Arenibacter algicola: one gene and its partner. The protein of the gene in region 1 binds, or shares a complex with, the protein of each later gene. Links are inferred from orthologs where the notes say so. Each region holds a gene or a part of one and is shown on either strand. Other genes may lie near its edges. The genes, in order: meaB and scpA.

Region 1 (15,178 bases):
ATATGAAAGAAAAAGCGATGACTATCGCAAATTGGTATCCGAAAGTAAATACGTAAAATGGCCAAATTTTGGTGAGGGAGATGAAGGACACATCCTTCTTCAAGATCACGGAGATCTGGTAAGTTTCAAAAACATCAAAATTAAAAGAATAAACAAAAGCGAATAAATGAAAACTAGAAGAGATTTTATTAAAAAAACGGCAGCGGGCAGTGCTGCTCTTAGCTTGGGAGGCCTAATAATGCCAAGTATGGGGTACAGTAATATTTTAGGGGCCAACGACAAAATTAATGTTGCGGTAATCGGGGTAAGAAGTAGGGCAAAGGCCCACTTCGTTGCCATAAACCAAGACCCCAATGCCAAAGTACTTTACAGTTGCGATGTGGATGACAAGATCCTGGAGGAACACAATGTATGGTGCAAGAAAAATATTGGTTATATCCCAAAAGTAGAAAAAGATTTTAGAAAAATTTTGGAAGATAAAAATGTTGATGCCGTTTTCATAGCTACACCGGAACATTGGCATGCCCCTATGGCCATCATGGCCCTACAAGCAGGGAAACATGTTTATGTAGAAAAGCCATGTAGCCACAATCCGCACGAAAATGAGCTCTTGGTTGCCGCCCAAAAGAAATATGGCCTAAAGGTACAAATGGGAAACCAACAGCGTTCCGCCCAAAGTTCCGCATTGGCCGTTAAAGAGATCCGTGAGGGGATTATTGGGGAAGTCTACAAAGGTGAGGCCTATTATTCCAGCAATAGAGGTTCTATTGGAATTGGGAATAAAATAGCGGTTCCAAACACATTGGACTGGGATCTATGGCAGGGACCGGCCCCTAGGGAAGATTACCGAGACAATATTCATCCCTACAACTGGCACTGGTTCCGTACCTGGGGAACAGGGGAAATTCACAACAATGGTACCCATGAAATTGATATATGCCGTTGGGCATTAGGGGTAGACCTTCCTGAAAGTGTAACCTCATTTGGCGGTAAATATACCTTCAAGGATGATTGGGAGTTTGTGGACAACCAACAGGTAACCTATAAATATGCAGATGATAAATTTATTACCTGGACAGGTCATAGCCGTGGACTTATTAAACCGGATCAACCTGGCAGGGGAATTACCATTTATGGTAGCAAGGGAATGATAACCCTTAGCCGAAACGATTACAATCTTTATAATTTGGATGGCAGCCTGATCAAAAAAGTGGAAGAAGGGGTTGAAAGTGAAACCACCAATACCGTGGGTATGGGCGGACTGGATGTAAACCACATCCATAATTTCTTCAGTGCCATTCGTCAGGACACTTCCCTGAATTCCGATATCAATGATGCCAGTATTTCCACCATGCTCTGTCATTTAGGAAATATTGCACAAAATGTAGGCAGGACCATCCATATCAACCCTACCACAGGTAAGGTTAAAGATGATGATGAAGCCATGTCTTACTGGAAAAGGGAATACCAAGATGGCTGGGAGCCAAAATTATAGTTCCGGATTTCAATTATAAAAAGCGGGGGATTTTCTATCAAAAATCCCCCGCTTTATTATTTATTACAGTTCCCTTTACTGTAAAACAACTTCTGTAAACTTGGAATTAATTATGATCGACTTGCCACTAGTCTTGTTTATATGATATCCCTTGTTCAAAGTATTATAGCCGTTCTTTGTTTTTACCATTTGTAATTCCTTTGGATGGATCAATTCTGAATTGCTACCATTTACGGCTATATTAAAGGCTGTTTTGGGCAATACGCACCTAAATTCTGCATTTTGAAGGTTGATATCCAAATCGGTAAAATCTTTGGAAATCGAATTGATGGCCAAGGGACCAAAATTATTTTTTATGAACGCCTTATGCAACAGATTGTCAATGGTAACATCCGAAAAAGTGGCATTTAAGGTCAGGTTTTCAACTTCTTTGATATTTATCTTCTCCGAATAATCGGCCTTCAGCTGACCGTAGTTCCATTTTTGCACACTTACAGGCGAATAGGAAGCATCTATATAGGTCTTGTCTCCATCTATGGTGGTTGCCAACAAGCTGGAATAGGATAAAGTGGCACTCAAGTTCTTAGTGTTTTCGGCTAGAATAACCTCGCCATGTCTTACGTTCATCTTAATCTTGGTTGATTTTGGCAATTTTATCTTAATGGTCTTCTTCACCTTTAAATTTTTATCCCTGCCCTTCTTTATTGAATAGAAAACATTGGGCGCGGTAGGATGCCGTTCCTCTATAAAGACAAATTCTTTGTCCATCCCACCTACCGTATCTATCTTTATGGTAATGGTTTTATTGTCTTTTGCCATCTCCCGCACATGTTTACTGGAAGTTATGGATTTGGCCAATTGCTCTTGTGCATTTTCATGGACTTTCATTCTTTGACTCTGTATTTCCTGCAACTTCTCCAAGCGGTCTTGATGGGCCTGCTCCCTATTCTTCTCCATTTCAATTCTTTTTTTATCGATCTCCGCCCGTTTTAAGTCCATTCGTTTGCTCCATTCTTCCATTTTAATTTCATAATCCTTTCCAAAACCCTTATCAAATTCTTTCTTCCATTCCTTTAAATATGCTTCCCCATCTTTTTTATAAGCTTCATAATCAAATGGCTGTATATTCATTGGAGGAAGTGGGGGCAATTCCATCACTTCCGGAAGCTCTGGCAGTTCAACCAAAGGAGCTATGTTATACGCTTCCCCTACCCCATTGAATTGTTCCAAAAAATCGATATTGATATCGATATCCTTGGTATTGTAAGTGGTAAACTCCCGGTGTCCCAATGCCGTGCTGATACTTATACTTTTACTGTTTCCTACAATTTTTACAGGTTCCTTTTTAAAGAAGTTGCTAGCCTCCTCCTCTGAAACGTCCTCCAATTCCACAACTGCTACAATATCCACTTGATTCCTGTTCCAAGTTTCAAACTCTATATCGGCATAACTGGTGTTTACTTCCAAAACCACATCCCCGGATACATTAAAGTTCTCATGAAAGGTCTTGGTCCTTTTCTGCCCCCAAATAATACTAGTGCCCATCAAAAATATTATACCCGTAATGATGCCTATCCTATTTAATATTGTTTTCATCTGTACCATTTATTTTCTTAATTTAAAATTTTGTGTTCTCAGACACTCGTAATCAAGTTGTCATTATCTGCCTCCATGCCCCTGGATTGCAATTCCTTTAACTTGTCCCTTAGTTTGTGAAGCAGCTGTAACCTTAGTTGTAAGTTTTTTATCAGGGCGGTTATGGTCTGGTCATTGGGACCGATCTCGTTTAACTCAGTATTTAACTTTTTATATTCCACATTTAATTCCTCCAAGCGCTCCATAAAACTATCGATCAGGGTTTTGTTCCTATCGGAAATTTCCAATTGGGACAACTCCAGATTTATACTCACCAGATAATAATCTTCCACTTTTTTTAAATCCGGGGATAGATCACCTAAGGAAATCCCCTTGTCCTCAGGGACAGGCTTATTCTTATCAACTATGGTTGTTTTAACAGGCTCTGGATTATTCCAATTCATGAAAACATAGGTTCCTAAGCCAATAAGAATTATTAGGGAGGCAGCAATTTTGAACCAGGGGAAAGATGGTCCCTTGGCAACCGGAAGTTCCATTTCCATTCTTTTCATAAAACGCTGTTCATGCCCATCTTTCATTGACTGATCTATTTCCGTATCGGAATTCTTGAACATTTCTCTAAGATCTTGCGACATACCTACTCGATTTTAATAATTCCTTTAATTGTCCTTTACCCTTTAATAACCTTGTCCTGCAAGCGGTATAACTAATATCCAGTATTTCGGATATTTCGTTGTGATCGTAGCCCTCCACCAAAAACAACTGTACCACATATCTATATTTTTCGGGCAATCCTGCTATGGCTTGCATAACCTCCTTTACCGTAACCGTGTCCTCTACGGACCAATCTTCATCTTCGGCAACATGCATATACACTTCATTTAATTCCACAGTTTCAAGTTGCTTGGATTTTAAAAAATCGATACTCTTGTTTACCACTATTTTTTTTAACCAAGCTCCAAAAGTCACTTCTCCCTTATATTGGCCTATTCTCAAGAATGCCTTGATAAACGATTCCTGTACTACATCTTCCGCATCATCTTCATTTTTCAAGAATCGCATGGCAACACAGAACATGCCCTGACAATACAGATTGTACAGTTGTAATTGCGCTTTGCGATCGTTACGTTTACATTGTTCTACAATATCAATCTGAAACATTTTGGCCAGTTTCTGTTGTTGACGGGAGGGTATGGTAACATTTAAATCATTCCCGATAAATCCCAATTACCTAAAGGACGATAGAATGATGGTAATGTTGCAAAAAATAGTATTTTTATCTTAAATCATAAATAGAACTATCTTGAATCAAGTTACAATAAAAAACAATTTCATTACCCTGACCGTATTGGACTATGGAGCCATCATCCAAAAATTGATAGTAAAAAATAAGAACGGGGTGGACACCAACGTGGTGGTAGGTTATGAAGAACCTGAGAAATATTTATCGGACAACAAGTCACTTGGGGCCTGCATAGGACGATATGCCGGTAGAATTTCCAATAGCGGTTTTCATATCAACAACCTACACTATCCCATTTTTTCGAAGGACGGGGTTCATCTTCACGGCGGACAAAAGGGCTTTGGGAAGAGGTATTGGACCATAGAGCAGGTACAGGATGGGGAGAATCCCTTTGTAAAACTAAGCTACATAAGTAAGGATATGGAGGAGGGCTATCCAGGAAACCTAAAATCTACGGTGACCTATAAATTGGTAGGGCCATCCTTATTTATTATTCATGAGGCTACCACAGATAAGGCTACACCGGTAAACCTGACCAACCACTCCTATTTTAATCTGGATGGTGCGGAAACCATAGACCATTGGGACCTAAGGTTATCTTGCCCGGAATATTTGGAAACGGATGCCAAACTCCTGCCCACAGGAAAACTAGTTTCCGTTAAAAATTCCAAATACGATTTCCTGGAGATGAAAAAAATTGGCCAAGTGCGTTTGGATACACCATTTGTAATGGATTCCAGTTTAAAGGAAAAAACTATGCTGGCATCGCAAAAATCGGGGCTTTCCATGGAGGTGATTACCAATCAACCTGGAGTTGTGGTCTATACTCCTCTTGCCTTTGCCGCCATCTGTTTTGAAACCCAAAATTTCCCGGACGCTCCTAACCAGCCCCACTTTCCAAATAGCATTTTACAACCTGGAGAAACCTATTACAATGAAAGCGAGTTCAGGTTTAGTTTCGTAAATTAGAAGAATTAACACAAATTAAATCCGAGGGTATGAAATTTCTTAAATGGCTTTTAATAGTTGTAGTGGTGCTTGTTTTGGCCTTCTTTTTGTTTGGAAAATCCTATTTGACGGAACAGACGAAAAAGAATAGCCCAGAACAGACCGCCACTTATGTTAATAATGGAATGGACCTAGGTGTAAATTACAGTAGTCCCTTTAAAAAAGATCGTGTAATTTTTGGAGAATTGGTGCCCTATGATGTGGTTTGGAGAACCGGCGCCAATGAACCTACCACTTTTACCAGCGGCAGCGACATTAACATTGGAGGCAAAAATCTGCCCGCCGGTAGCTATTCCTTATGGACCATACCCGGTAAAGAGACCTGGACCATTATTTTCAATAGCGAAATCCCTGATTGGGGAGTTACTATTTTAAGTGGGGGTAAAAAAACAACCAGGAATATCGAAGCAGATGTCTTACAAATCAGTGTCCCGGTACAACAATTATCGCAACCCATAGAAAGTCTTTCCATAATCTTTGAAGAAAACGAACAGCTATACCTTAGTCTTGCCTGGGACAAAACCAAAGTAAGCCTCCCCATTAAAAAGTAAATTTGGCCACCAATAAAAACACGGACGGAAATGCTAATTCTAAAACCAAAGCTTTTAGAAAAAAGAATTTGTCCACAGAGGAACTGATACAAGGTATCTTAAACGGCGACATAGCTACCTTGGCCAGGGCAATTACTTTGGTGGAAAGCACCAACACTGAACATTTTCAAAAATCCAACGACATTATAAACCAATGCCTGCCGCATAGCGGCAAGAGCATACGAATCGGAATAACCGGAGTTCCCGGGGTAGGCAAAAGTACCTTTATCGAAACTTTTGGCTCCTTCCTTACAGCCTTGGGAAAAAAAGTGGCCGTTCTGGCCGTAGATCCATCCAGTACCATTAGCAAGGGAAGTATTTTAGGGGACAAGACCCGTATGCAAGAATTGGTGAAGGATAAGAATGCCTATATCCGTCCCTCCCCTACTGGTCATTCCCTAGGAGGGGTTGCAAGAAAAACTCGTGAAACCATAATTCTATGCGAAGCTGCCGGCTTCGATACTATTTTAGTGGAAACAGTCGGGGTGGGTCAAAGCGAAACTGCAGTGCATGGAATGGTAGATTTCTTTTTACTATTGAAATTGGCCGGGGCCGGAGATGAACTTCAGGGCATTAAAAGGGGCATTATGGAAATGGCGGATGCTATTGTCATTAATAAAGCGGATGGCAATAATATTGAACGTGCCAACTTGGCCAAGGTTGAATTTACTAAAGCACTACACCTCTTTCCTGCAAAAGAAAATGGTTGGACCCCGAAAATCCTGAGCTGTTCTGCCATTCAAAAAACGGGAATATCGGAAATATGGGAAGTTATTAAAGCCTATACAGACGATAAACCTGGCCTAGAGGGAATCATCGCAAAACGGAGAACACAAAACAAATTCTGGCTACTGCAGACCATTGAAGACCAGCTAAAGCAACAGTTTTATGAAAATAAAAACATAAAAAACCAGCTTGATAAAATGATAAAATTGGTTGTTGATGGTAAAATCTCCCCGTTCAACGCCGCTGAAAAGCTATTGAGCCTGGCCAAGGGAACTTAAATTTTGATTATATCCCTTAAAGGGTCTTTACAAAATAAATAGGCCTCCATCGCAATAAATATAAGGAACCTATTCTAATTACACCTCTACAATAAGTTGTACGGCCCAATACCACACAGGTTGACAAAGTTGATTATCTTTGGCCCTAAATTTTAGATACAAAAGCACTTATCCTTACATATAATGAATTACGAATTCACCATAATTATACCTGTCTACAATGAAGAAGATAATTTGGAACGTGTTGAAAAGGAACTTAAGGACTATTTGAACATTTGCACAAAAAAGGCCAAAGTGCTGTTCGTAAATGACGGTTCAAAAGATAAGAGCCAGCAATTGATAGAATCTATATGTCAGAGAAACGAAGCTTTTAGTTTCGTGAAATTTGCACAAAATAAAGGCTTAAGTGCGGCCATCAAAGCCGGATTTGACTATACGGATACCCCCTTGGTAGGTTATATAGACTCCGACCTACAGACCTCCCCCGAAGATTTTAACCTTCTCTTGGAACATATAGATCAATACGATCTGGTAACCGGAGTTAGGGCAGACAGAAAGGATTCCTTTGTTAAGAATACTTCTTCCGCAATAGCCAATGGAATACGCCGTGCTTTTACACATGACGGAATGGACGATACAGGCTGTCCGTTGAAGGTAATAAAAACGGATTTTGCCAAAAGAATACCTATGTTCAAAGGTCTACATAGATTTTTACCCGCCATGATCCTACTGCAAAATGGAAGTATTGTTCAAATACCAGTTCGTCATTTTCCACGTATGGCCGGAACTGCAAAGTTTGGTCTTTGGAACAGGTTATTGGGACCACTAATGGATTGTTTTGCTTATTTGTGGATGAAGAAAAAATATATAAACTATCAAGTAGATAAAATAGGGTAAATGGCAGATTGGATGGTTTATGCAATTGGCTTTATTGCCCAAATTCTATTTTCTAGTAGAATGGTGGTGCAATGGGTGATATCGGAAAAGAACAAAAAAGTACTTACCCCCAGACTTTTCTGGCAATTGAGTTTATTGGCTTCATTTCTATTATTCGTTTACGGATGGCTCCGTGACGATTTCGCCATTATGTTGGGACAGGCCATTACCTATTTTATCTATATCCGCAACATCCAGTTACAAGGTGAGTGGACCAAATTGCCCCGGGCCTTTAGGGCCTTTCTATGGGTTTTTCCTGTGATCATAATTGTTTATGGATACAATAACAACGCCTACGACCTAAGGCAATTTTTTAACAACGAAAACATTCCTATCTGGTTGCTTTTATTGGGCAGTATCGCACAGGTAATTTTTACCTTTCGCTTTGTATACCAATGGATATATTCCGAGAAAAAGAAAACCTCCAGTCTTCCCTTCGGATTTTGGTTACTAAGTTTAATCGGGGCCTCCTTAATTCTTACCTACGCCATTTTCAGGAAAGACCCTGTCCTATTTGCCGGCCATTCCCTGGGCATGATTGTATATTTAAGAAATCTGTTTATCCTTAAAAATGAAGAACATGACGTGGTTGAAAAATAATCCTATTGCGCTGATCTTGCTAGCGGGAATCTCCATTTTTCTATTTCATCTGAATGTTATTCCAGTTACCATCATGGAGGCCAGGAATTTCATAACGGCACGGGAAATGATTACGGATGGCAATTGGTTGTTGACCACAATGAACGATCTTCCAAGATATGAGAAACCCCCCTTACCAAGTTGGATTACAGCCCTCTTTGGATTTATTTTTGGTTTGGAAAATGTAGCTACTCTTAGACTACCTACTATGTTGATGTGCATATTCTTGGGGTATATGGGGTATCTTTTTTCCTTAAAAATAATTGACAGTAAATTACAAGCACTTATAAATGCACTAATTTTATTAAGTTCATTCTATATCATTGTAATTACTGTTGAAGCACCTTGGGATATATACACCCACGGATTTATGTTGACCGGCATCTATTTTTTATATAGCTTTTTCAATCTGGCAGGCGACAAATGGAAGAACAGTCTACTTGCCGGACTCTTTATAGGTCTATCCTTTATGAGCAAAGGACCTGTTTCACTATATGCTCTCCTTCTGCCTTTTCTCTTGGCCTATGGCTTTGTATATAAATATAAGGGCTTTGGAGTTGACAGGAAATTTATCCCCTTGGCTGTTATGATCCTCATGGCAATGATTATTGGCTTATGGTGGTTCCTTTATGTGCGCCTTGCCGATCCCAATGCATTTTTGGCAATAACCAAAAAAGAAACGGCCAATTGGTCCAGCTACAATGTACGCCCCTTTTATTATTACTGGAGCTTTTTTGTACAAAGCGGAGTATGGACCATTCCAGCCCTAATGAGTCTAATGTATCCCTATCTAAAAAATAAGGTAAGTGATAAAAAGGCATACGGACTTACATTTCTATGGACTATTTTTTCGGTAATTCTACTTTCTATCATCCCAGAAAAAAAAGCGAGATACCTTGTGCCCGTTTTAATTCCCCTGGCCCTCAACACCGGTTTTTATTTGGAATATGTCATTAACCATTTTAGAAGTACCCTGACCCCAAAAGAAAAAATACCGGTATATTTTCATTTTTCCTTAATAGGACTTATTGGTATAGCTTATCCCTTTATTGCTTATTTTATACTTAAGGATGGTTTAAACGGGCTATGGGGCTACTATGCGTTGTCATCCCTTGCACTCTTTGCTATTGGTGTATTGCTTTTTGTACAACTAAAAAAGCAACAGCTTTTTGGCTGCTTTTTACTAACTATAGCCTTGGTTGCCGCTATAAAATTATTGGCGATGCCACTCTCAGGAGCTATGGAAAAAAATGCTCAGTACAAAAGTATATCCCAATTAAGGCAAGACATGCAGGAAGAAGGATTAAAAACTTATTGTTTTGGTGAAATTGCCCCGGAAATGATTTGGGATTATGGCTCCGCAATTCCTGTACTTAAAGGGGAAGAAGAAATAATAATTCCCGACGGGGAAAAATTTGCTGTATTGGTAATTCCCTCTGATGAAAATGAATTTAAACGTATCTTTGACCCCGAATATAGCTATACGATAAATACCGTGTACGATTTAAACTATAATGCCGACCCAGGAACCAAAGGTCATAAGAACCGTTTGATAAGTAATTTGTATATAGTTCAAAAACGATGATGAATATCTTTTCCAAAATTGAAAAAATAGCATACAGTATTTTATTGGCAATTGTTCTGTTTGGTCTTATTTTAGGCCTCTGGGACGACATTTATTTTGATGTTAACTATGCCCAGGAAGACGGACCGGTTGAATGGGGTACGGCCATTATGCTATTTGGCATTTTTGCGCTTTCCCTATACCACTTATTAACTTTGTGGAACACCAAAAAAATATTATGGAAAGTGGGGACCTTTCTTTTTGTGGTCTTATTCCTTTTTGCCGCAGGTGAAGAAATCTCGTGGGGACAGCGAATCTTCGGAGTGGAATCCAGCGAGTTTTTTATAGAAAACAACGCCCAGGGCGAAACCAACTTACACAATTTGGTGGTAGGTGAAAAGAAAATAAACAAAATTATCTTTAGCCAATTGTTGTTCCTAGTAATGTTTCTTTACCTATTAATTACCCCTATCCTCTTTAGAAAATTTAGTTGGTTTAAGGATTTGGCCAACAAATTTGCGGTGCCCATTGTAAAATGGCATCATACCATCGCCTTTATAGTGGTTACCGTTTTAGTTGCCCTTAATCCGGCCAGCCGAAAATGGGAAGTGTACGAACTGGCTTTTGGAGCAATATTTTTCTTGATTTTCCTAGGCCCCCTGAACAAAGAAATCTTTGAACCGGAACAGCCCAAATAAGATGGGGCTTAAGCGTTGAACTAAACAGAAATGGGGGCAGGGTTCAAGGATTGTATTTGGAAACGGCCTTTAAAAAAAGCTGTAGAAATAATCCTCCCAAAAAAGTACCGATAATTGTTCCTGTCAGCACGTCCAACGGAAAATGGACCCCTATATATATCCGGCTATAGGCGACCACTGATGCCCACACTATTAGAAACAGTCCAATATATTTATACTTTGTTCGTAATAAAAAAGTAAAGAAAATGGCTACGGCAAAGGAATTGGCGGCATGGGCGGAGAAATAGCCGAATTTTCCACCACAGGAACTTTTCACCAATCGCATCAATCCGTTTATCTCATTATCATGGCAGGGCCTCAACCGCTGTACACCATACTTGAAAAAATTGGCCAATTGGTCCGTTACCAAAATGAGTACTGCAATAGCCACAAGGGTCATTAAAAGTCGCTTTAGGCCAAAAGCCCTAAAGGCAAAAAAAGCTAAAAGGGCATAAAGGGGAATGGAACTCCATTTATTGGTCATAAAAAGCCATAAACCGTCCCATTTGGCACTGCCCAAGTTATTCAGGAACAAGAACAATTCCTTGTCGTAATGTACCAGCTGGTCCAACATATGCTAATCTTCGTAACGGGAAATTTCCCGGTCATAGAAAGCCGTAGCTTGTTCAATTAAATTTTCGGCTTCGGCCTCCAGCTCCTTTTCATCCTCCTGAGTAAAATCCTCCAACCACTCTACCTCATCGTTCTCCAGATTGATTATAAATCTAGGGTATTCGGTGTGTACCACGAAAATGGCCGTTGGGTAATCCGTATTGTCGCCTAATAAAAATTTTGGGAATTCCATAAATCAACTTTTTATTTAAATATCAATATCCCCAAAACTTTTCCGTGGTCGGGGATAACGACTTGCTTTCAAATCAATCAATCTCCAGTAAAGCCTTTTGGGCAATTAATTTTTTGGTCAAATAATTAAATCGAATATACAACATTATAGCAGATGCCGTTAGACCGGACAACAAGCCGATCCATATCCCGGTACTCTCCAATGGCGTATAAAGGCCCAGATAAAAACTAATAGGAAAGCCTATTATCCAATAGGCGATAAAGGTAATCATAGTGGGAATCCTAACATCCTGAAGCCCCCTTAGCGCTCCCAATACCACAACCTGTAAACCATCTGAAATTTGGAATACGGCCGCAACCAATATTAGTTCTGCCGCAATCTTGATTACTTCCATGTTATCTACCAAATTGGTAGCATCCCCAAGATCCAGATAAATTGTTGGTAGAAAGTTGTTCAAAACAACAAAAGACACAGCAAAAACCACTTCCAATATGAAGGTGAGCAGAAAAATAGATTGTGCAATACGCCTTAATTCCTTAAAATCCATCAATCCTTTTTGGTTTCCTACACGGATCATGGCCGCAACACCCAGCCCCATTCCTACCATAAAGGTCATACTACTAAGGTTTAGCGCAATCTGGTTGGCCGCTTGCGAATTCTTGCCCAAAACACCACTTAACCAAACTGCAGCAGTAAAAATAGCCACTTCAAAAAACATCTGTAGGGCCGAGGGAAAACCGAGGTCTATGATTTTTTTCATGACCTTTTTCTCTATAATTGCAAAATTGAATCCTGTAACATAATCGTGGAATTTCTTTTTATTCTTGAGTAACACCCATAGAAAAATGACCATTATGATTCGAGAAATCAATGTACCCCAGGCTGCCCCCACAATTCCCATTTTGGGAAAACCCCAAGAACCAAAAATTAGAAGATAGTTCAAAAGTATATTTACAAAATTGGCAATTACTGTTGCATACATGGGATACTTGGTCTGGGACAATCCTTCAGAAAACTGCTTAAAAGCCTGAAATATAATTAGTGGAACCAGAGAAAATGCTACTAAGTCCAAATATGGCATTGCCAATTCCACCACTTCTGGAGGTTGCTTCATAAGATACATGAGCGGCTTGGCCAATAGAATTATCCCAAATAGGGAAATTCCCATTAGCGTACATAATAACAGACCGTGTTTAAGAGCACTTTTTCCATCCCCAACATTGCCTGCCCCATCTGCCTCTGCCACCAAAGGAGTAATGGCCGTAGAAAATCCTATCCCTAAGGACATGGCTATAAAAACAAAACTGTTGCCCAAGGAGACCGCAGCCAATTCTGCAGTACCCAATTGCCCCACCATAATATTGTCCGCAAACTGCACGAAAGAATGTCCTAGCATTCCTAGAATTACGGGAAATGAAAGGGATAGATTGTAACGAAACTCCTTTGTATATTTATGTAACAACACTCTTTAATTTGAAGGGGCAAATATAAGGGTTAGCTTTGGTTTTAGATTAAGGATTTTTCTAATTTAAACCATCGTTGTCAAAACCGACCAGTTTGGGAGGAAAGTAAATTGGGGGTATATTCATAAATATATAAAAGTACATTAATCACCTTTTCTACTTTGTTATATTTTTAATTTTCCAACCTTACATTTTTGACAATGGGTGCATGAAAAGTATTTTAAGATGCAAAAAAAATATCCTATATTTAAAAAATATCAGTCAATATAGGGCAAATAGGGTATATCGTTAGGTTTTTAATACGACTTGCGAAAGAGTTTTACTACTCCTTAAGGCCATTTCCTGTATAGACCTACAAGAGGTTATACAAAAACCCCAAAATGGAAGAACTCGAAAAGTCTACAAAAAAAAGATACCTTCTTTTTATTGCCACTATTGTTCTAATAATAATTGCTGCGGTCTTATTCTTCCAGAATAGGATCAACAATCTAATTTCGGATGTAAACATCATCAACATTTCTGGAAAACAACGTATGCTAAGTCAACGTATATCTAAACAGGTGTTTTCTTTTGGCTTGGACCAGAGCGATACAGCCAATAGAGTTTATCTCGATAGTCTTAGCGCTTTAATCACGGAATGGCAGAACAATCAGGACTTCCTTATTTTGGCCAACAAACAGGTCAAGAATTCTGAAAAAATAGATTCCCTATTCGCTGCAGCGCAACCCAAGACCACAGAATTATTGAACGCTGCCCTTCAAATCCTAAACAATCCATGGGACCCTGAGGTACTGAAAATCAATACCAACACCATAAAGGAAGTGGAATCTTCTGTTTTGACCAGTACGGACAATATAGTATCGGAATATCAAAACATAGCGGGAAAAAACCTGAACAATCTTTACAGCATAACTTACTACATCGCAATAATCGTTGCTCTGGTAATCATTGGTCAATTTACCTTCTTTTTATTGCCCCTAATAAAGAAACTTAGAAAAAAATCCCAATCGCTCCATCTTGCCAATGAGGAATTAGCAAATTCCAATAGGGCAATACAGGAAAAAATGGAGCAAGTAAAGACCTTACAAGCGGATTTGCAGCTTAAGGAGGAGTACAATAAAATATTTATAGACCAAGCACCCAACGCCATGGCCATGTTTAACGATGAGATGAGGTTCCTAGCGGCATCGGACAGATGGCGAAGCGACTACAACCTGGTTGATCAAGATATTATAGGAAAATCCCTTTATGAGGTATTTCCAGAAATAGATGAACATTGGAAAAAAATTCATAATAAGTGCCTCTCCGGCTCCGTTCACCATGAGGATGAAACAGTATTTAGATGGCCCGACGGTAGGGTGCAATGGCTTAGCTTTGACATTAGGCCTTGGTATATTTCCCCAAATAAAATAGGAGGACTTCTAATTTATACATTAGACATCACAGCCCTTAAAGAGAAGGAAAATGAAAAACTCCGAATTGAGGAAATCTTGGACAAAACCAACCAAGTAGCCCGTATTGGAACTTGGGAAGTTGATCTTATTAACAACAAAATTATCTGGAGCACTGTAACCTGTGAAATACATGAAGTGCCACATGATTATGAACCAAACCTTGAAACTGCAATTAACTTTTTCAAGGAAGGACCAAGCAGGGAGAAGATTCAAAATGTGGTAAACAACGCTATTGAAAATGGAATCCCTTATGATGTGGAAGTAGAATTGATAACTGCCAAAGGAAAAAGCCGTTGGGCACGGGCCATTGGACAGGCGGAAATGGTCAACGGTCAATGTGTAAGACTTTACGGTGTTTTCCATGACATCAACAATATAAAAGTTTCGCAGAATGCCCTAAACAAGGCCAATGAAGAATTAAGGGCCATTTTTGATGCAGGTCCAATTTCTATAATTGGAACAGATATGAATGGCATAATAACCCATTTTAACCAAGGAGCTGAGACCTTGTTGCAGTATTCCGCCACTGAAATGATCGGTAAAAAAACACCGGAAATTATTCATCTCCGTGAAGAGGTAGAACAGCATGGAAAGGTACTATCAGATCTTTTTGGAATAACGATCAGCGGTTTCGATGTTTTTGT
Region 2 (15,200 bases), 840 kb from region 1 along the record:
GTAATAATACCAGTTGCGCAAATTGTATGTCATATCGGTCCAGTCTGGTTGTCGTTCCTTGTACCAAGCTTCCCCACCATGGCGGAAAGTGGTAACGGTTCTGATATCTCCAATAGCTCCATCCAAAACCCGTCCATATACAGCTCTATTGGGATAGTCATACCTAAAACAAAAGCCGGATACCAGGGAAAGGTTTTTCTCCTTGGCCATTTTTGCCGCTGCCAGTACTTTATGCACGCCCGGAGCATCCACCGCTACCGGTTTTTCACAGAAAACATGTTTTCCGGCATTTACTGCTGCCGTAAGATGGTCTGGCCTAAATGCGGGCGGCGTTGTCAATAAGACTACGTCTACTCCAGAATCAATTACCTTTAGATAGGAGTCAAATCCAATTAACTTGTTTTTGTTTTCTACTTTTATTTTGTCGCCGGCAATCTTCAGCAGGGCGGAATGTGCTTCCTCCAGTCTATCTTCAAAAACATCGCCCATGGCGTAAAGAACTACATTGGGGTCGGCTTCCAAGGCCTGGACGGCAGCTCCGGTTCCCCGTCCACCACAACCGATAAGGCCTACCTTTAGAGGGGAGTCTTTATAAACATTTGTTGCTCCAAAGGAAATGGCAGGATAGGTCAAGGAACCTCCTATAATTGCTATCCCCGATTTTTTTATGAAATTCCTTCTGCCCGGGGCACTTGAATTTATAGATTTGCGATCTTTCATTTTTTGTCGATTATATTTACCCTTGTTAAAATCCTATACAAAATAGCAATTTTTTCCTTAAGTACTTCTAAGGAGGCCTAACATGGTTGTTATTATGCTAAATTACGGCTGGTAATGAGGCCGCCAACTATAAATTGACAGAACAGGGGAAGTGTATTTTGTAATCCGAAAATTAGTGGACTGAAACTACTTTACATTAAATAGCAGTCTACGGTATCGGCCAAAATATGTATTAAAAAGGCAATCCCGAAGACCCTGGTTTTTGTAAAAAAAAGCAAAAGGAAATAACCTGCAATGGCCCAATAAGTATGAAGGGGGTGAAAGTTAATACTACATCGGCCTGGGTCAAAAATAGGATCTGCCAATAGATGATCTAAATCTAAAAAAATTCCGGCCAACAGTATCAAGATTATTTTTAGGCGGTGATCCTTAAAGAATACCAGACCAATAATAATTGGAAGTATAAAATGAATGCCATAATGTAGGAAAAACCTAAGCATTTTGCAGGTTTAGGTTCAAGTTTTTCAGGTAGGTCAAGGCGTTGGTACCTTCATTGAATAAAAGGTCCAAAATACTTAAATTGGGAATAAAGTCATTTCTGTCCTCAAATACTTGCACATATTCCGGCTGTTGAAATTGAAGCTTTGATTTGGAATTTATTAAAATCCTCCCATCAATTTTGTCGGTAACATCAACTTCAAAGATTTCGGTCCTGTCCAAAGGCATATTATTTTGCAGACAATCGCAAATGGTTTCGATTGTCTTCAAGTTGAAATCCATTAAGGAGTGGAATGTATTGTGGTACAACGGGGCGATATCATCTTCATAGAATTCAAAGAAAGGAGAGGTCCTATAAGCTGTTTCCAAGGTTCGCCAATGCTGTCTTTGCCAAGGGTAAGCGTTGTCCATTTGTACTTCACTGTACCTTTGTTTCCCTTTTTTGTTCCCCACATGTTTTATAGGTATAGTGAGCATATGCAGCCCTAGGTCCGTGCATATATAACACCTATTGCGAAAAGTTTGTTTTTGAAAATTGTCCATGACTTCCCAACAAATATCATTTTGAACAATAGCGGCAAAGTTGGCGATATTGGGAAAATAACCTGGATGTAGCAGCAGTTTCATGGTCTAATTTGAAAATATATCGATTCGAAAATGTATCAATTTATAAATTGATTTCTTATTTAGCGGCAAGTTAACCGTGAAATGACTTCTCGACTCCGCTCGAAGTGACGATCGATTGTCTGGTCGAGCGGAGTCGAGACCTGAATGCAATGACAAAACATCCCTAACCTAACACAAGTTAAAACGCTGCCTTTGTTGGCAGATATGTAATTTTATGGCATAATTGTTTAGTTGGCCATTGGCAGTATTCGAAACCATAATTGTCCCATTGGTACATTGAATCATTGCAACATTAATTGTCCACTTTCTTCTTTTTTCTAAAGAAATCAAATATGAACCAAGCTGCCAGCAGGATAAGGAAATACTTAAAGTAAGAGGTAGGCTCACCATCTCCGTTTACGGTAGTAAATACCCTGTCCCATCTTACCTTCCAATTGCTCATGCCATCGTTAATACCATCAATGCTCATCCATATAAAAATGGGCGTTCCCACTATATGGTCTTCAGGGACATAGCCCCAGAATCTACTATCTTCAGATCTATGTCTGTTATCTCCCATCATCCAATAGTAATTCTGATCAAATGTGTAGGAATTGGCAACCTCGCCGTTAATAAGGATCTGATTTCCGTTCACTTTAATGTCATTACCTTCGTATTCTTTAATTATCTTTTCATAAATGGGAAGTACTTCTATGTTAAGTGGAACCGTTTTTCCTTTTTCGGGAATATAGATCGTACCCATATTGTCCACAGTTCCTGTATGTGCCGGATCTTGAGGGAAAACCGAAGTATCGGGATTTTTATATGAAAATTTATTAATTGAGGCGATTCCATCCTTGCCTGTATAATTTTTGGCCTCTGCCTCGGTTAAATTAAAGAGTGCCATGTTGTTCATGTCTTCGGACTTTAAATAGTCCTTCACCTTCTGGTTGCCCACATTACCTGCGTAATAGGTATAGGATGTATCGGATTTTATCTGTTCCAAATTCATGGCCTGAATTACCTCTGTAGCCCGTTCCTGTTGGAGAGAGCTGTTGGGGACACGTATAACGTTCCCCGATAGGTTCTCCCTGCCCAATAGTTCTATAGCGGCATTGGAAAATTGTCCGTCTACTGTAACTGTATGAAGGAATTCTGGTTTTGCCCTATAGGGTAAAACCGTTTTTTCACCGTTGATATAAACATAGCCATCTTTAATGGTCAACGAATCTCCCGGTACCCCAACGCAACGTTTTACATAGTTGGATTTTTTGTCGATGGGTTTGCGTACTCCTTGCTGTCTTTTAAAAAACTGGTATACGGTATCTGCGGGCCAACTAAATACAACAATATCGTTTCGTTTTACCTTTTTAAACCCGGGAAGCCTTAAATATGGGAGTTGTAATTTATTCCAAACAGAAGTTTTGTAGGTAGCAGGGTCTACATCCGCAACATAAGATCTGGTTTTTAGTATTGGCAGGGTATCGTGGACCATGGGAGCGGCTACGGTGGTCATTGGTATCCGTGCCCCATAATGAAATTTACTTACGAAAAGGAAATCTCCCACCAGTAGGGTTTTTTCCAAGGAACTGGTAGGAATAACAAAGGGTTGAATTAAGTAGGTGTGGACCAAAGTAGCGGCCACAATGGCAAATACAATGGAGCTGACCCATTCTCCCAGCGCGGTTTTGGGGTGAATGTCCCTGTTTTCAATATATTTTACATCCTCAACAAAATAGTTCACATAATAAATATATAGTCCAAGGGTCAATATGGCCAACCAGGTATCCAATAAACTATTTTTCCCAAAACTTCTAAGGGTTTCTACCCAGACTACAGGAAACATCAATAAATTGATGATCGGGATAAAAAGTAGAATCACCCACCATTTAGGCCTATTGATAATCTGCATCAGCACAATGGCATTATAAACTGGGATTGCCGCTTCCCAAGCTTTACGTCCTGCTTTTACATATAATTTCCAGGTGCCTAAAAAATGTATTACCTGAATAATTAAAATAAAAATAATCCATTGAGTGCCGTTCATATCGGTAATTGTTATTTAATGATTGATGTTTGGAAAAGAATTGATCAACCGTTAAGTCATTTTAAGTTGTTCTTTGTTACGTTCTTTAACGAAGGTTTAACACGTCCTTCATTGTGAAAACCCCTGTTTTTCCAACGATCCACTCTGCGGCGATCACTGCTCCTAGGGCAAAACCTTCCCTGTTATGGGCGGTATGTTTAATTTCTATGCCATCCACTTCGCTTTCATAAGATACGGTATGGGTTCCAGGAGTATCGGCGATACGCTTTGCCGTGATAGGAATTTCCCTGTCCCCAGCGCTGTCCAATTTCCAATCGATGTAATTGGTATTATCAATAACACCTTCGGCCAAAGTAATTGCCGTTCCACTAGGTGCATCCAATTTTTGGGTATGGTGGATTTCCTCCATCACAACCTTATATTGATCTTGGGAAGCCATTAATTTTGCTAAATAAGAGTTCAGCTCAAAAAAAAGATTCACACCCAGACTAAAGTTGGAGGCATAAATAAAGGCTCCATTATTTTTTTTACATAAGTCCACTGCCTTTTGGTAATCCTGAAGCCATCCGGTTGTACCGGAAATTATAGGCACATTGTGTTCCAGACAGTTCTTAATGTTTCCATAAGCGGCGTTGGGCATACTAAAATCGATGGCAACATCAATTTCTGAAAAATTTATATCCGTAGCGTCCAAATCAATTTTAGCTACAATGGTATGGTTTCTTTTTAGGGCGATCTTTTCAATCATTTTACCCATTTTACCATATCCGAACAAGGCAATATTCATAAATTAAAACTTAATGGTTAAAGCCATTCCATAGACTGGTTTGGCGGTTATGGCGTCCATGTCCAAGTATGGTTTGAAATCCATACTAAGGTCATCATCCACGTTAAATTGCTTTAAATGCGAATCCACATTGGCATCCACAATGTTTAGGGCGTACATCCCAATGGTGACCAAAAGCCATAAATCCCGATCTTCCTGGTATCTTTCCTGCGCACTTTCCAATGCCGCCTCCGAAAAGTCAGGATCTGCTCCGGGGGCATTGGGTGTGCCAAGGTCATAGAATTCATCGTCCGTAAAACCGGCCTGGCGGCGTTTAAAGGCCGTCCTAAAGCGGTCATATAGGTCGTCGTTGTATATGTAGCCATATATTCCACCGCCTATAATGGCGTAGACTATGGGAACTTTCCAATAGCGTTTGTTATATATTTGACCAAGTCCTGGAAAAACCGCGGAATAAAAGGCTGCCTTACTGGGCGCCAAGGGATTGATGGCCCTTTTTTTGACTTTAAGGGTGTCGACCACTGTAATCCCCTCTTTTTTAAGGGAGGTTGTGATAGAATCTGATGCCTGGGTATTGTTTTCTTCCTCCTGCGCTAGTCCAAAGGTGATAACAAGAAAATATAGTGCCAGTGATACAAGATATTTACTCACCCGTAATCAATTTTTTTAACCGATTGAATTCTTCCTTGGAGTGAAAGGGGATGGTGATTTTTCCTTTGCCTTTTTCTGAGGCTTTAATATCTACTTTTACCGATAAATAATCTGAGAAGGCACCAAGGTTTTTGTCAATGAAATCTGGGTTTATAGCTGCTTTTTTTGGCTCTTTTCCAGATGGGGCCGTAACCGGGGCTACCTGGCCATTGCCTTCCTGATAGTCCTTTACTGCTTTTTCCGTATCCCTTACCGATAGATTTTCACCTACAATTTTTTCGTAAAGGGCAATCTGGTCCTGCTTTTTTTCCACATTTACCAGAGCCCTACCGTGGCCCATACTTACAAAACCGTCACGTATTCCGGTCTGTATAATGGGATCCAATCGCAGTAACCGCAAATAGTTGGTAATGGTAGAGCGTTTTTTGCCTACCCGTTCGCTCATTTTTTCCTGCGTCAATTGAATTTCATCTATCAACCTTTGGTAGGAAAGTGCAATTTCAATGGGATCTAAATCCTGTCGTTGAATATTTTCAACCAAAGCCATTTCCAGGGATTCCTGATCGTTGGCAATACGGATATATGCCGGTATTGTCTCCAGGCCAATTAATTTGGAAGCCCTGTACCTACGTTCCCCAGAAACTAATTGGTATTTATTAAAATCAAGCTTTCTTACGGTTATTGGCTGTATTACCCCCAATTCCTTAATGGAAGAGGCCAATTCCTGTAATGCTTCATCATTGAAATTGGAACGGGGCTGGAATGGATTAACGTCTATTGCGTCCATATCCAGTTCCACAATATTGCCCACAACTTTATCGGCATTCTTGTCGGTGGCCGACTGAATATCGTTTTCCGGGTCTTTTAATAGGGCCGATAGTCCGCGGCCCAACGCTTGTTTTTTTATCGCTTTCGCCATTATGCTGTCTCCTTGTTTTTCACAACTACTTCATTTGCCAAATTTAAATAATTGGCAGCTCCTTTACTACTTGCATCGTATTTAATAATGCTTTCACCATAACTAGGGGCTTCGCTCAATCTTACATTTCTTTGTATGATGGTGTCGAAAACCATTTCAGAAAAGTGCTTTTTTACCTCCTCCACTACTTGGTTGGATAACCTTAATCTGGAATCGTACATGGTAAGTACCATTCCTTCTATATCCAATTCGGGATTGTGTATTTTTTGAACACTCTTAATGGTGTTTAATAATTTGCCCAATCCTTCCAATGCAAAATATTCACATTGTATGGGAATCATAACAGAATCGGCCGCAGTAAGGGCGTTCAATGTTAAGAGACCTAGGGAAGGCGCACAATCTATAAGAATATAGTCGTATTTTTCCTTTAGATGGCGAATGGCATTTTTCATCATATATTCCCTATCGTCCTTGTCCACCAACTCAATTTCGATGGCTACAAGATCAATATGCGCTGGGATAAGATCTACATTTGGGGAGGAGGTCTTTATGATGGTTTCTTCGGCGGTTTTGGTATGTTCCAATAGTTGGTAGGTTCCCAACTCAATACTATCTACATCCAAACCTAGTCCGGAAGTTGCATTAGCTTGGGGGTCAGCGTCTATTAGTAATACTTTTTTTTCCAATACACCCAAAGAGGCGGCTAAATTTACCGAAGTAGTAGTTTTTCCTACACCACCTTTTTGATTAGCAATAGCAATTATTTTGCCCATTATCATAGTAAGTTAGGGGGTAAAAATACGATTATTTAAGTTGTTATAAAATGTATTTTGTTAACACTGGGTGAATAACTGTAGTCTTTGGCGTTAAAGTACGTTAAAGTTGTATGGGATTTGTTCTCAGGCCATTACATGTTTATTGTTTTTTCGCGAATCACTTATACACAACTTATTAATGGTACTCAATTTTTAAAAGCCTCGGTCACAACGTTGGAAAATATTGGAACCAAGACCAAAAAAGTAGCCATCACTGGTAAAATACCCTGGCCCTAGCGCTTATTACTAATTGTGGTCCACGGCTTGTTTTGAAGGCTAAACCCATTTTGTCCGTTCAGGAACAGCGGATATCACTTACTTAGAATTTTTAAAATTTCGATGGCCGTATCGCTAATTTTTGTGCCGGGACCAAATATTGCTGCCGCCCCAGCTTCATACAAAAAGTCATAATCCTGTTTGGGTATTACCCCGCCCACAATTACCATAATGTCTTCGTGCCCGTACGCTTTTAATTCCTGTAGTACTTGAGGTACCAAGGTCTTATGTCCGCCTGCTAGGGATGAGATCCCCAGTACATGGACATCGTTTTCCACGGCCTGTTTTGCAGCTTCGGCCGGGGTTTGGAAGAGGGGGCCAATATCCACATCAAAACCTAGATCGGCATATCCCGTTGCCACAACTTTAGCACCTCGGTCGTGACCGTCCTGCCCCATTTTGGCAATCATTATTCTAGGCCTACGGCCTTCCTGCTCGGCAAAGCTGTCGGCCATTTGCCTGGCTATGCCAAAGCTGTCATCCCCTTTTATTTCTTTTGAATACACCCCGGTAAACGAATTTATGATTGCCTTGTGCCTGCCAAAGGCATTTTCCAGCGCAGTGCTTATTTCGCCCAGCGTAGCTCTTGCCCTAGCAGCCTTTATAGCTAAAGCTAAGAAATTTTCCTCTTCCAAGGTATTTATGTGGGCAGATTTGGAGGAATTGGGCTTCATTCTTTCTTTTGCAACTTTGGTAAGTGCTAAAAGTGCTTGTTGCACTTCATGTTCACTCCTATTTGCCTTGACCAATTCCAAACGTGCCAATTGCTGTTTTCTGACCTCGGCATTATCCACCTCCAGTATTTGAAGTTCATCTTCTGTCTTGGACTGGTATTTGTTAATACCAACAATGATATCCCTAACACTATCTATACGGGCCTGTTTTTTTGCGGCGGCCTCCTCTATCCTCAATTTTGGAATTCCAGCGTCGATGGCCTTTGTCATTCCCCCCAATTCTTCCACCTCTTCTATAAGGGCCCAAGCCTTTTGTGCAATTTCGTCCGTTAGTTTTTCTACATAATAACTACCTGCCCAAGGGTCAACAGTTTTAGTAATTTCGGTCTCATTTTGTAAGTACAATTGGGTATTTCTGGCAATACGCGCAGAGAAATCCGTAGGGAGGGCTATGGCCTCATCCAAGGCATTGGTATGTAGGCTCTGTGTACCTCCAAAAACTGCTGCGGCCGCCTCTATGGTCGTTCTGGTAATATTGTTGAAAGGATCCTGCTCTGTAAGGCTCCAGCCGCTGGTTTGGCAATGGGTCCTTAGGGTGAGCGACTTCTCATTTTTAGGGTTAAATTGTTTTACCAATTTGGCCCAGAGCATTCTTCCCGCCCTCATTTTCGCAATTTCCATAAAATGATTCATCCCAATTCCCCAGAAGAAGGATAATCTTGGGGCAAAATCATCTATATTCAATCCTGCTTTTAAGCCAGTTCTAATATACTCCAATCCATCGGCCAAGGTATAGGCCAATTCAATATCGGCAGTTGCCCCGGCCTCGTGCATGTGGTAGCCGGATATACTTATACTATTGAATTGCGGCATGAACTTACTGGAATACTCAAAAATATCGGCAACGATCTGCATAGATGGGGCAGGAGGGTAGATGTAGGTGTTCCTTACCATAAATTCTTTAAGAATATCATTCTGTATGGTTCCAGAAAGATCTTTTGGTGAAACTCCCTGTTCCTCCGCTGCTACGATATAAAAGGCCATTATGGGCAACACTGCTCCGTTCATGGTCATGGAAACCGACATTTCATCCAATGGAATATCCTGGAACAGAATTTTCATGTCCTCTACGGAATCAATGGCAACGCCCGCTTTGCCAACATCGCCCACCACCCGCGGATGATCACTGTCATATCCCCTATGGGTTGGTAGATCAAAAGCTACGGATAGTCCTTTTTGTCCGGCTTTCAGATTTCGTCTGTAAAATGCGTTGCTTTCCTCTGCGGTCGAAAATCCCGCGTATTGCCTTATAGTCCATGGTCTACTGACATACATGGTGGAATAGGGCCCGCGCAGAAATGGAGGTATGCCCGCGGCAAAATTTAAATGTTCCAAACCCTCAATATCTTCCTTGGTATAGTTTTTTTTCAAGATTATTCCTTCCGAGGTCTCGAATGGCAAAACGGATTCTTGATCCGGAATATTTATTTCTGGAACGGACTTGAGTTGAATATGTTGAAGATTTTTTCTTGCCATGTTTTTGTTCTTCTTGTCCTAAACTATAGTTGTCTGCTTAGAAATAAAATTGCCCTAGGAAAACAGTTGTAACAGCTTTATTCAGTTTTCAAGCGTTCCTGTTCCCATTCTTCGGACAACCTTTTTTCCAAGATCGGTTCTATCAAGGTTTTTCGGGTGTTGGTTTTTACAAAGGGGTATAATTCTAGATCATCCTTCATTTTATCCAGTCTGGATGCGTATTTATTGGTGCCTACCAGGATTTTATCGCGGCTGTTAAAGCTTTCCTGTTCCTTGGTGGCGCTTTCCTTTATTTTTTTCTGAATGAGATGTTCCTTCAATTGCACCAGAAATCCGCCGCCCGCTTCAATTTGTTTAAATAATTCCAAAGCTTTGGAAGAGAGTTGATGTGTTATGGACTCAATATAATAGGCCCCATCGGCCGCATTGTTCACCTTGTCAAAATAACTTTCATTCTTTAAGATCAACAGTTGATTTCTGGCCATACGCTGCCCAAATTCATTCACCTTATGGTATATGGCGTCATATGGCATATTCAATATCGTATCAGCTTCCCCTAAAATGGCGGACATACATTCCGTTGCCGAGCGTAGCATATTGGTGTTGTAATCGTACAAGGTTTTATTTCTCAGAGTGGGCGTAGCTATAATATGGCAATTCTCCAGAGCCCCATATTCCCTTGCAAGGGTCCTGAACAAAATCCGTAGTGCCCTCAACTTGGCTATTTCAAAGAAATAGTTGCCCCCAACCGAGACCTTAAAGGTTATTGCCGTTCTTTTTAGCCTGTCTTTATGGTGGTCGTTAAGGTGATTCAAATATTCATTGGCATGCGAAAGGGCATAGGCCAATTGCTGCACCATATTTGCCCCGGCATTTCCATAGAGCGCCACATCCACACCCAAGGTTTGGTCATGATTTAAATTTAGAATTTCCCCTAATATTTTATGATCTTGATCAAGCTTGTATTGCCAGTTGCCATTTCTTGCCAAATGACCAATAATATCGATATTGGTAAAGACCTTGTGATGATGGTTTACTGTGACAGCCAAAATCGATCTTGCAAAGTCGTAGGATAGAAATTGGAGATTAAAATGGAGACTTGTTTGGCCAAGATCAATTTCATGAAGCAGTTCATGAATATTTATATCTGCGGACGGAATGGTGAAATAGATACATTCAGCGCCCCTGGTTATAGCATCCAAAGCTTTTTTGTTGCCCATTTTGGCATTCCCGGCATATATGCCTTGAGCTATGCTCCAACCATTATCTCTTGGTACTCCGGATATCTCTAGGGCCTTTAGGTCTTCGGAGTTGTAGAAGGGTTTTACCTTAATGCCTTCGGGAGATTCCCAAACCAATTTATTGTTGTAATCCTCACCTTGCAACTCGTACTGGATCTTTTGCTTCCATGCTTTGGAAGAAATCTCGTGAAAATTGCTAAAGAGTTCGGATTTACTCATCTTCCTTGGTTTTTACACTATCCTCATATTCAATTAAATATATTTCCTCATTTTTCTTTTTCAGATAATATTGTTCCCTGGCAAATTTTTCCAACTCCTCAGGGTCCGATAGCTTTTCTATAATTTTTTTATCCTTGGCTATCTCTTCATGAAGAAATTCTTTCTGCTTTTCCAGATTGTTTATTTGTTTTTTAAGCTCCCAATGTATGAGGAGGGAGTTGGTATCGAAAAAAACCATCCAAACCACAAAGACCGTCAGTACCAATACATACATATTGGTAACCACCCCAAACCATTTTTTCTTTCTTATCCCTTTTAGTCCCATAGGTGATTAGCTTAATTTTTCGTTGATTATGGTCCTTACAATGTCTATGGCCACGGTGTTGTACTTGTTGTTTGGAATTATAATGTCCGCATATTCCTTGGTGGGCTCAATAAACTGATTGTGCATGGGCTTTAGCGTATTTTGATATCGATTTAAAACTTCATCCAAATCCCTGCCACGTTCAGTGATGTCCCTTTTTAAACGTCTTATCAGTCGTTCATCCGAATCCGCATGTACAAATATTTTAATGTCGAACATCTCCCTTATCTGGGGATTTGTCATGATGAGGATACCCTCTACGATCATTACCTTTCTTGGATGCGTTAGAATGGTATCGTTGGTGCGGTTGTGTTTAACAAAAGAGTAAACTGGCTGGTGAATAGGAATACCTTTCTTTAAATCTTGTAAGTGGGTACCCAACAATTCAAAATCTATGGCACGGGGATGGTCAAAATTTACCTGTGTACGCTCGTCATAGGTTAAATGGGAAAGATCGCAATAATAGGAATCTTGGGAAATAACCCCTACTTCCTCATACGGCAATTCATTTATAATTTGATTTACAACCGTAGTTTTTCCGCAACCTGTTCCTCCGGCAATCCCAATAACCAACATGCATTTCTAATTTGTTCCAAAAATAACAATTTGCTAGCAAACCGTAATAAATAAAATAGATGCCTTGCCCATATACACATAATCTTTTTATCCCCATCCAACGTAAGTATAGGAGGTGTTGGTGATGTCTTTAATTTTTCTTTAAGCCATTGAATTAATTTTTTCGTAATCTATAATTAATTTAACAGATAAAAATCAGATAATGATAAAATTAGCGTTATATTCTTTGGGTGTGATTTTTTCTTTTGAAGTTTAAAAAATTAACAAATACCCAACATAAATATAGAATATATTTGGGCGTTTTTCGGGTAGTTCATTTTTTATAGTGATTCGTATTTTTTTCATTTAACCAGTATTTTATTATTCCTATATGACGAGTAGAACTCTTTTTCAATTCAAAACACGCCTAATTCTAGTATTGGGTGTATTTTTCTGCTGTGGCTTGGCGTACTCTCAAAAAGATTTGCCCATAAATATAGAAGATGCCAAAGTAAAGCCTCTTCCCAGTTTGGTAAATAGCGACTTGCAGAAAAGATTGGAAAAGGAGCTCATGTCCAATCCCAACTGGAAATCTTTAATGAACAATAACAAGATGGCCGTTGGCATAGTAGATCTGTCAAATCCCGAAAATGCAAAATATGCCAGTATTAATGGTGACTATATGATGTATGCTGCCAGTTTGCCCAAAATAGCGGTGCTATTATCCTCTATGGATGCCATAGAAAAAGGGGAGCTTAAGGAAACCCAGGAAATAAAGAAGGATATGCGATCTATGATCAGCAAATCCAACAATGAAGCAACCACCAGAATGATAGATCGTTTGGGATATGATAAAATACAGTCCGTTATGACCGATCCAAAATATATGTTCTATGATGAAAGTAAGGGCGGCGGATTATGGGTCGGTAAAAGATATGGAAGCGGTGGGGATACCAATAGGGAGCCATTAAAGAATTTGTCCCATGCTGCCACAGTAAACCAAGTATGTAGGTATTATTATCTGTTGGCCAATGGCAAATTGGTGAATAAGGGTAGGTCCAAACAAATGTTGGATATCATGGGGGATCCCGAACTTCACCATAAATTTGTAAATACCTTGGACAATATTGCTCCCGATGCCAGATTATATAGAAAGTCGGGCTCTTGGAGAACCTTTCATTCCGATTCTATTTTGGTTTGGGGAAATAATCCCAACCGACGTTATATTTTGGTTGCCTTAATAGATGATGCAGGAGGTGAGCAAATCATTAGGGACTTGGTAAGGCCCGTAGAAAGAGTGTTGAAGGCAGAGAGGGTACAATTTGCCGTTAACTAGATCCATTTAGTATATTTCCTTTTGTTTATTCGTATAATGTTTGCCAATGAATTAATTTTGGCCCCAATCTTCTATGGATTGGTTTTAGATAGGAGTGCTGTTGGATATTACTAAAACGCATGAAAATTGAACTACCTTATTTCATTTATTAAAACGTTTAAAACCTACATTCTAAAGGCATTTGATTTAAAAGAGGAGGAACTGACCAAAACACTTCTACTTCAATTAAATATATTCTTCATTATTACGGTTTTATTGATAGTAAAACCTACTATAAATTCGCTTTTTCTTTCTGAACTTTCTTCGGATGCACTGCCATTGGGCTATGTTTTAACTGCTATCATGGCCGTATTGGGCTCATTTTTCTACGACAGGGCCTTGGAAAAGTATCCTTTGAATATCATTGTGGATCGCACCTTGATAGGATCCGTCATTTCTTTGATAATATTTGGCGTAGCCTTAAATTTTAACCTAGGCTATGGATTTGCACTGTATATACCTTACATCTGGGTGGCTATTTTTGGGTTGTTGACCGCTTCCCAATTTTGGGTAATGGCAAATCTGGTCTATAATGTTAGGGAAGCAAAGCGCGTATTTGGGTTTATAGGTGCCGGTGCCATTGGCGGGGGTATATTTGGGGGGTACTTAACCTCTTTATTGACCAATATCCTTAATACAGAGGATTTATTGTTTGTTGCCGCAACCCTCTTAATGTGCTGTTTGCCCATAACCCGATATATCTGGAAAAACGAAGTGTTGAAACTCAACTCTTTTCAAGTTTCCAGTCGCTCCAATCCAAAAGCGGAGTCCCCTTTTAGGTTGATAAAGCAATCTAAATTACTTAGCTTAATTGCGGTAGTCATTGGAATAAGCGTTCTGGTGGCCAAATTGGTAGATTACCAGTATAGCGATTACGCTTCCAGGTTCATTAAAGATCAGGATGAATTAACTTCCTTTTTTGGATTTTGGTTTTCTACCCTGAGCGTTATTTCACTATTGATACAGTTGTTCCTCACCAAACGTATTGTAGGTACCTTTGGTGTTGGTAAATCCCTCCTATGGTTGCCTTCGGGCATATTGTTGGGGTCTTTTCTGTTATTGATAGTGCCCCAACTATGGGTGGTGGTGTTTATCAAAATTGTGGACGGAAGTTTAAAGCAGTCGGTAAATAAGGCGGCCACGGAATTACTCTCCATACCCATCCCTATAGAAATTAAAAAAAAGACAAAGACATTTACGGATGTGGTAGTGGATAGTATAGCTACAGGGATGGCGGGCTTTATTCTAATCTTTTTTATTAATGGACTGGACATATCATCAACCTATATCAGTATAATTATTATTGGGCTTATTTTGATCTGGTTGTACTTTATATATCATTTGAGGAATGAATATATAATTTCCTTTAAGAGCTTGTTGGAATATAGCCCTACAAGAAAAGATAAGGCTGCCAAATCGGAAATAAAGGTTACCTCTATCATAGAAACGGTAATCAGGGTATTTGAAACTGGGAACGAGAATCAGATATTGCATATGTTGAATAAAACATTGGACGTAAAGGATGAGCGTTTCTTTTTTGCAATTAAAGCGCTGCTGAACAATCCGTCTGCCAAGGTGAGGGCTTTGGCCATTGAAAATCTATATTTTTTGAATATGGAAAATTTATGTGCTACGGTAGAGCCCATGATCTATGACAAGGATCAGCAAGTGACTACTTCTGCCTTTCGTTATTTGTTGAAGCGCTATCAACAAAACCCTGTGGAACTATTGGATAAATATTTATCGGTAAAGGACAATACCATAGCCAATGCAGCCCTAGTTGGCCTGTCTATGGAATTGCGAAATAATAGGGTAATGCAAGACCGATTTAGTTTGGAACAAAGAATTGAAAATACCCTTGACCAGTTATCGCAAACCAATACAGAGCTGGAAAGGACCAATAAGATCCTGGCCATT

The links.
Region 2: the proteins of meaB (region 1) and scpA are in contact, whole or in part, in a crystal structure (PDB 8DPB), measured with the Methylorubrum extorquens proteins. The link is inferred for Arenibacter algicola from one-to-one orthologs. Residues at the interface, in SOR26638.1 of Methylorubrum extorquens: Arg20, Ala21, Ala24, Arg25, Thr28, Ser32, Arg33, Arg34, His37, Thr98, Gly99, Gly100, Ser101, Ile102, Leu103, Lys106, Thr107, Ala110, Ala113, Ile114, Asp115, Arg116, Ala118, Phe119, Ile120, Arg121, Pro122, Pro124; in SOR27001.1 of Methylorubrum extorquens: Glu577, Glu578, Asn579, Asp580, Gly581, Arg582, Arg583, Arg585, His596, Ala604, Ser605, Ala608, Asp609, Gly611, Phe612, Asp613, Val614, Asp615, Ile616, Gly617, Pro618, Leu619, Glu625, Arg628, Gln629, Val631, Glu632, Asn633, Asp634, Glu661.

The regions. Positions count from the first base shown.
Region 1 is NZ_JPOO01000001.1:2,050,819-2,065,996, reverse strand. The notes cover bases 5,002-7,915. They hold meaB (methylmalonyl Co-A mutase-associated GTPase MeaB), read left to right. Parts: upstream 5,002-5,895; coding sequence 5,896-6,936; downstream 6,937-7,915. Other genes in these bases: U735_RS0108780 (lipid-A-disaccharide synthase N-terminal domain-containing protein), read left to right, coding at 7,834-7,915; U735_RS0108785 (glycosyltransferase), read left to right, coding at 7,120-7,833; U735_RS0108795 (DUF2911 domain-containing protein), read left to right, coding at 5,333-5,893; U735_RS0108800 (aldose epimerase family protein), read left to right, coding at 5,002-5,303. Outside these bases: U735_RS0108825 (3-keto-disaccharide hydrolase), read left to right, coding at 1-166; U735_RS0108820 (Gfo/Idh/MocA family oxidoreductase), read left to right, coding at 167-1,495; U735_RS0108815 (BAR domain-containing protein), read right to left, coding at 1,571-3,091; U735_RS0108810 (hypothetical protein), read right to left, coding at 3,130-3,726; U735_RS0108805 (RNA polymerase sigma factor), read right to left, coding at 3,710-4,252; more of U735_RS0108800, read left to right, coding at 4,395-5,001; more of U735_RS0108780, read left to right, coding at 7,916-8,472; U735_RS0108775 (ArnT family glycosyltransferase), read left to right, coding at 8,453-10,096; U735_RS0108770 (hypothetical protein), read left to right, coding at 10,093-10,773; U735_RS0108765 (phosphatase PAP2 family protein), read right to left, coding at 10,817-11,386; U735_RS0108760 (hypothetical protein), read right to left, coding at 11,390-11,617; U735_RS0108755 (MATE family efflux transporter), read right to left, coding at 11,691-13,079; U735_RS0108750 (PAS domain S-box protein), read left to right, coding at 13,461-15,178. UniProt on the Escherichia coli protein: Binds and hydrolyzes GTP. Likely functions as a G-protein chaperone that assists AdoCbl cofactor delivery to the methylmalonyl-CoA mutase (MCM) ScpA and reactivation of the enzyme during catalysis.
Region 2 is NZ_JPOO01000001.1:1,208,801-1,224,000, forward strand. What follows is about bases 6,943-9,878. They hold scpA (methylmalonyl-CoA mutase), read right to left. Parts: upstream 9,530-9,878; coding sequence 7,355-9,529; downstream 6,943-7,354. Other genes in these bases: U735_RS0105290 (ParA family protein), read right to left, coding at 6,943-7,001; U735_RS0105305 (methylmalonyl-CoA mutase subunit beta), read right to left, coding at 9,607-9,878. Also shown: U735_RS0105255 (Gfo/Idh/MocA family protein), read right to left, coding at 1-720; U735_RS0105260 (DUF6122 family protein), read right to left, coding at 912-1,220; U735_RS0105265 (WbqC family protein), read right to left, coding at 1,213-1,845; lepB (signal peptidase I), read right to left, coding at 2,138-3,871; dapB (4-hydroxy-tetrahydrodipicolinate reductase), read right to left, coding at 3,957-4,658; U735_RS0105280 (DUF5683 domain-containing protein), read right to left, coding at 4,662-5,309; U735_RS0105285 (ParB/RepB/Spo0J family partition protein), read right to left, coding at 5,302-6,228; more of U735_RS0105290, read right to left, coding at 6,228-6,942; more of U735_RS0105305, read right to left, coding at 9,879-10,989; U735_RS0105310 (FtsB family cell division protein), read right to left, coding at 10,982-11,314; udk (uridine kinase), read right to left, coding at 11,321-11,929; U735_RS0105320 (serine hydrolase), read left to right, coding at 12,300-13,244; U735_RS0105325 (Npt1/Npt2 family nucleotide transporter), read left to right, coding at 13,371-15,200. UniProt on the Escherichia coli protein: Catalyzes the interconversion of succinyl-CoA and methylmalonyl-CoA. Could be part of a pathway that converts succinate to propionate.